Regions from separate parts of the Vibrio sp. YIC-376 genome, predicted to be linked through region 1. Evidence: predicted binding sites of a transcription regulator. Region 1 holds the regulator's gene; the other holds the start of a gene.
What was found. Region 1 encodes CRP, which controls carbon source genes, mostly activating them, when cyclic AMP is high. Its sites were predicted from a motif close to TGTGANNNNNNTCACA; they were not measured.

Region 2: the regulator CRP is predicted to act here: its motif matches at 1,108-1,123, upstream of WJM94_RS18810 (CidA/LrgA family protein).

Annotation. Positions count from the first base shown of each region.
Region 1 is NZ_JBBWFK010000023.1:17,319-20,474, forward strand. Features, by position in the region: gene WJM94_RS23095 (phosphoribulokinase) at 1-840, shown strand, start outside; gene crp (cAMP-activated global transcriptional regulator CRP) at 1,081-1,713, shown strand; gene WJM94_RS23105 (DUF1338 domain-containing protein) at 1,862-2,653, opposite strand; gene astD (succinylglutamate-semialdehyde dehydrogenase) at 2,901-3,156, opposite strand, start outside.
Region 2 is NZ_JBBWFK010000011.1:58,862-62,017, reverse strand. Features, by position in the region: gene WJM94_RS18815 (LysR family transcriptional regulator) at 126-1,013, opposite strand; gene WJM94_RS18810 (CidA/LrgA family protein) at 1,141-1,569, shown strand; gene WJM94_RS18805 (LrgB family protein) at 1,572-2,267, shown strand; gene rsmS (pleiotropic regulatory protein RsmS) at 2,459-2,626, opposite strand; gene WJM94_RS18795 (primosomal replication protein) at 2,626-3,156, opposite strand, start outside.

The DNA.
Region 1 (3,156 bases):
ACCGGTTCATCTGGTGCCGGAACAACTACTACATCTGAAGCCTTCCGTAAGATGTTCAACATGATGAACGTCAAACCGGCATGGGTTGAAGGTGACAGCTTCCATCGCTTTACTCGCCCGGAAATGGATATCGAAATTCGAAAAGCACGCGAACAAGGCAGACACATCAGCTACTTTGGTCCACAAGCCAATGACTTTCCTGGCCTGGAAAAGTTTTTCCATCAGTACGGCGAAAACGGTACTGGTAGCATACGCCGTTATCTGCACACATTCGATGAAGCCGTACCATACAATCAGATGCCAGGGACTTTCACTCCTTGGCAAAATTTGCCAGAGAACAGCGATGTACTTTTCTATGAAGGGTTACATGGTGGCGTTGTAGATGGCGACGTGAACGTAGCTCAGCACGTCGATTTTCTGATTGGCATGGTACCGATTGTAAACCTGGAGTGGATCCAAAAGTTCGTGCGCGATACACGTGACCGTGGCCACTCACGAGAGGCCGTCATGGACTCCATCGTTCGCTCGATGGATGACTACCTGAACTTCATCACTCCACAGTTTTCACGTACTCATATTAACTTTCAGCGTGTACCGACGGTGGACACTTCAAACCCGCTCAACGCGAAAGGTATTCCGAGTTTAGATGAGAGTTTTGTGGTGATCCGACTTCGTGGTATCAAGAATGTCGATTTCCCATACCTTCTGGCCATGATTGATGGTTCGTTTATGTCACGCCACAACACCATCGTTGTACCTGGCGGAAAGATGAGCTTTGCGATGGAGCTGATCGTACGGCCTATCCTACAACAACTCATAGAAACAGGAAAAATTGGCTAAAAATCTCGCTTTCGTAGTGTTTACTTTTCATACCGTGATCATGTGCACAGTTTTGCGTACAAAATAGCAACCATGGCACGATTAAAATCAAGAAATAATCCTAGAAAAAGGATACTATTTCTTACCGAAACACAAGATAGCTTGCAGCATATAAAAAGTGCTCTTATTCTAGTAAACCTGATTCAGGCTTAGCTAAAATATGGATAGCGCAAGCGTACCCTGCAGAGGAAGTGAGATATTATGGTTCTAGGTAAACCTCAAACCGACCCAACATTAGAGTGGTTTCTTTCACACTGTCATATTCATAAGTACCCATCAAAGAGCACGCTAATTCACGCGGGCGAAAAAGCGGAAACCTTGTACTACATCGTTAAAGGTTCTGTTGCGGTTCTTATCAAAGACGAAGAAGGTAAGGAAATGATCCTTTCTTACCTAAACCAAGGTGACTTTATTGGTGAACTTGGTCTATTCGAGGAAGACCAAGAGCGTACAGCTTGGGTTCGAGCTAAATCTCCTTGTGAAGTGGCTGAGATTTCTTTCAAGAAATTCCGTCAGCTTATCCAGGTAAACCCAGACATCCTAATGCGTCTTTCTGCGCAGATGGCTCGTCGCCTTCAAGTAACTAGCCAAAAAGTGGGTGACCTAGCGTTCCTAGACGTAACTGGTCGTATCGCTCAGACGCTTCTGAACCTGGCAAAACAACCAGATGCGATGACTCACCCAGATGGCATGCAAATCAAGATCACTCGTCAAGAAATCGGTCAAATCGTTGGCTGTTCTCGTGAGACAGTAGGTCGTATCTTGAAGATGCTAGAAGAGCAGAACCTAATCTCTGCGCACGGTAAAACTATCGTAGTTTACGGTACTCGTTAATCTCTGATAAGAGTAACGTAAGTCAAATAAATCAAAGCCACCAATGGCAACATTGGTGGCTTTTTCTTTACAGATAAAAGTGAGTCAGTCTAGAGCCCCATTCCCAACGGCCTTAAGCAGCCATCGGGAATCGAGTTAACGTATTGAATTAACTATTCGTGCTCTCAAAGATTTTATCTGCAGAAGCAGCAACGAATCCTGGATAAAGTTCACCATTTGCCATTGGGTAACGTTTAGCAAATTCGTAGAAGCCACCTGGAATGATCTCAGAGCCTTCAGTAAAGTGAACAGGCACTTTATCAGCCATGGTGGAAGATTGCTCCAGCAAAACTTCTGGCGAGCCCTTAACTTCACCACCAGACTCGTTAATCACAAATCCAGCTTGACGTAAGTGATCATTCACTTCTTGCACTTCATTGTGCTGGTTCAACTGATTCACGCTAACCGTAAAGTGGTTTGCACCGTAACCATGTGCAGCAAGCCAGGACGCGTATTCGCTCTCTTTAGCCAGAGTCTGATAATCTGCAAAACTTAGGTCCCATAAACGGCCACCATGCAAAAATGCGCTGCCTGTCAGTTTCTCTGCATCTACTTGTGCCACCAGCTTCGCAACAATCGCTTGTAGCTCTGGAGAACACTCTTCTACTTTGAGCTCACTAATAAAGACTTTTGGCTGTTTTGGATCTGGGTGCTCGTAGTGCTTAGCAACGAGTTTCTTGCTTTCAAAGACATAATCACCACACGCTTCATAGCCAATCGCTAAAAATGGCTTAGCCAGCGTTTCAATGCCAAGAGGCTCAACATTAAATGTGCGTAAAGCAATATGGTCGTTAATTAAAGGTTCATCTTCCTGAAGAAGCTGATGAACTTTAGCAGCAGAAGGGCATAGACGTTGAATGTAGTCTTGCCATAGTGATTCAAATAACACATCGGGCGTCATAACGGCTCCTTGTTACGAGATGTAGGGATAAGATAAGAATGTTGGCGGCTCGTTCACAGCCTTAAAAGCTGTCCAGAATAATGAACGAGCAGCCACCAACCTGTGACGGAATATCAGTCAGTCTAAACACGCTTGTCTAAGTTTTTAATCACTTCACTAGTCAGCCAACGCACATTAATACTCCATACATCAGCAGTGCGCTGGCAAACTGAGCCACAGTACATTGCCGAGGCTCATATACTTCAAATTAAAGCGTTAAACCCGGGCTCAACGTTGCAGGTAGTTCAGTCGCGCTACCTTCCATAGATGCCATTGGGTAAGCACAGTAATCCGCTGCGTAATATGCGCTTGGACGAAGGTTACCTGATGCACCAGGACCACCAAATGGCGCGTCGCCACTTGCACCAGTCAATTGACGGTTACGGTTTACAATACCGGCACGAATGTGGTCTACAAAGTATTCCCACTCTTGGTCATTCGTTGAAACGAGACCAGCGGACAGG
Region 2 (3,156 bases), on a different contig from region 1:
GCCTAGTGCCGCTTTCAAATAGAGGATGTTGCCGCCATTGCGCATGAAAGCCCTTGCTTTCTCTGTTTCATATCCATACACAATTCACTTTGGTCACCTATATTTCAGGGATTACTTGCTTTAGGCTACGCATGGATCCTTCCACTTTCCTGACAAAGTTTAATCCATGCCTCTGCAGCTTTAGAGATATAACGCTCTTGATTCCAAACCACGCCAAGTTGCCAATTGATGGAGGGCTGAATAGGTATTATCAGCACATCTTCGTCAAAAATACGATTACATAAAGGTTGAGGAAGAAAGGTCACACCAACGCCACTTTTCACAAGAGCAACGAGAAAGTCCCACTGGCTACTACGGGCTGAAATTTGCGGAGAATACCCTGCTTGTTGGCATTGGCTCTTAATGTAATCACTCAAGGTAAATTCTTCGGTGTAGATATAGAAAGGTTCCTCTTTTAACTCTTCCCATGAGATCGAGCTTTTTTCTGACCAAGAAGTTGTGACAGGTAAAATGGCATGAATGGGATATTCATCAAGGGCAAGGTTTGTTAAGCAATCACTATTCTGAGTCGCTAACATGGTGATTGCAACATCAAGATCGCCATCAATAAGTGCTTGCTCAATCCTCTTGCCTCCGTATTCGACGATCGCTAGTTCTACATTCGGGTAGAGTTGTTTATATTGGCGAATTAATCCAGCGTACAGGGGACCAACCATAGGTGGGATGCCTAAGCGAAGATGACCTCGTTCTAATTTGTTGAGATCAATGAGTTCGGAGTTCAATTGTGCCATTGTCTCTAATATTTGTTTTGCCCGAAGATATACGATTTCTCCTGCATCAGTTAGCCAAAACTTTCTCCCCTCACGATGTATAAGTGGTTGTGCAACAGACTGTTCGAGACTTTGTATCATTTTGCTGATTGTTGGTTGGGTCACGCATAAATTTTCTGAAGCACGGGTGAAACTTTTTTGATCAATGAGTTCGACAAAATAACGAAGTGATTTAATGTCCATGCTTTGCTTAAATTAACCATTACAAAATTATGCCATTTTGGCATACTTTTGATAATAAAAATTCACTATATGACTATTTTTGTTCTGGATATAATGTGATCAAAATCTCAGAATGGAGTGAGAAGTCATGAAGGTATTTACTGGTGGATTGCTTACCTTGCTGCAAATTGGCTTGTTATCTGCGATATGGTTGATTGCCGAGTATTTGGTTAAACAATTTAATTTTCCGGTGCCAGCTAATTTGGCTGGGATGCTGATATTACTGTTGTGTCTGTTTCTTGGTGTGATCAAAGCAAGCTGGTTACGTAAAGGTGCAACTTGGCTGTTAGCTGAAATGCTATTGTTCTTTGTGCCAGCTGTGGTTGCCGTGGTGAAATACCAATCTCTGATGGAAACGGAAGGATTACGGATATTTGTTGTATTACTGATTAGTACAGTTTTAGTTTTGGGAATTACGGCTGCGGTTGTTGATCGTGTTTATCGTTTTGAGTTGCAGTTGTCCCGGAGAAAAAGCAACAGACACTACCAAAAACTGACAAAACATACGGAGCAATAACTATGTTCGAAACAGATTTTGGATTGGGTTTATTTTGTTTATTGATGACAGTTGTTTTTTATTATTTGAGCAAAATACTTTATCAGCGTAAAAAAACAATTTTTTTGATGCCTTTGTTGCTGGCGCCTTTGTTGCTGATTGTGGTCGTGTTCGCTTTTCACATTCCTTATCAATCTTATATGTCAGAGTCTCATTGGCTGTTGTGGATGCTTGGCCCTGCCACTGTTGCTTTTGCTATTCCCGTGTATGACAACCGTCGTCTTATTCAACGACATTGGTTATCCATGTCAATTGGTGTTCTTACGTCCATTTTTGTAGCGATAGGAAGCTCTGTTTTATTGGCTAAAATCTTTGGTCTGTCAGCGATTTTGCAGAAAAGCTTAGCAATGCGTTCTGTTACGACTCCTTTTGCGGTTGAAGCTAGTAAATTGATTGGTGGTCAAGAAGATTTAACTGCATTATTTGTTGTGATGACTGGTGTCATAGGAATGGCTGTTGGAGAAGTAATTCTTACCGTTTTATCAATTCGTTCTCGCTTGGGTAAGGGGTCAAGTCTGGGTGCTTCCGCTCACGGAGCTGGTACTGCAAAAGCATATCAACTGGGAAGTTCTGAAGGGGTCATATCCAGCGTTGCGATGATGCTCGCTGGTATGATTACTGTGTTATTGGCACCAGTTATTGGCCATCTGTTATGGTAAACAAGGCTTTTCAGTTTGTACCTAATCATGTCATGAACCTCATGTGCTAATCCCACTCAGCATTTATTAATGTATTTTCACAATCCATGTCTAGGTATTTGTCGTGGATGGTAGCATTGCTGAAATGTGATGAAAATGATTCTCAAAATATTGTAAGAACAGGTCTGAAAACGAAGTTTGAAGATGAGAGGCTACTGTTTTTCTTTTAGTTTGTTCTCTAAATCTACTTGTACGATTTTCAACGCGTTTAGCGCGGTTTTAGGATCAATGTCATTTGATTCAAGCAGGTATATGAGGTCGACAGCTAACTTTATTTCTTCTGGCGCGTCCTCTAAAGGCGTTTTACATTGGTCAGACATTACTGATGTTTTTCCCTGTGAGTTATTTGGTTTTCGAGCTTCACTAATGCTGCTTCACAGCGTTCCAGTCTTTGCTCCGTCGCGAGCAGCGCTTTCTGGGCTTCCGCACGCATAAAGCTTGGAGCTGCCTCTACGGCTCTTTCTTTATCAAGCACCATTTCTCGTAAGCGTCGAGCCCATTCTTGGTGCTGAGCCAGTTCTTGATACAGTACATTGATAGGCTTGCGGAAATGGCTACTGTGTTTAATTTCGTTTTTGCGGATTTTCGTTGTCGATATTTCGCGTTGAATAGCAGCAATTTGTGCAACTAATCGTTCGGTAATGTATTCAGCGCGAAGAGCGGTTAACTTACCTTCGTTCTGTTCGCGGACGATAGTCCCTAATGTCGCTTTGGCTTCTTTAACACATGGGGTTAATAATCGAGAACGGCAACTAAATAGCCGCTCATCAAACAGCGGAACATGATGCTCACCTCTTTGACGATCCAGAATGGCAGCTTGCTTTGCCATCTGCTCTAAATGTGCTGAAAG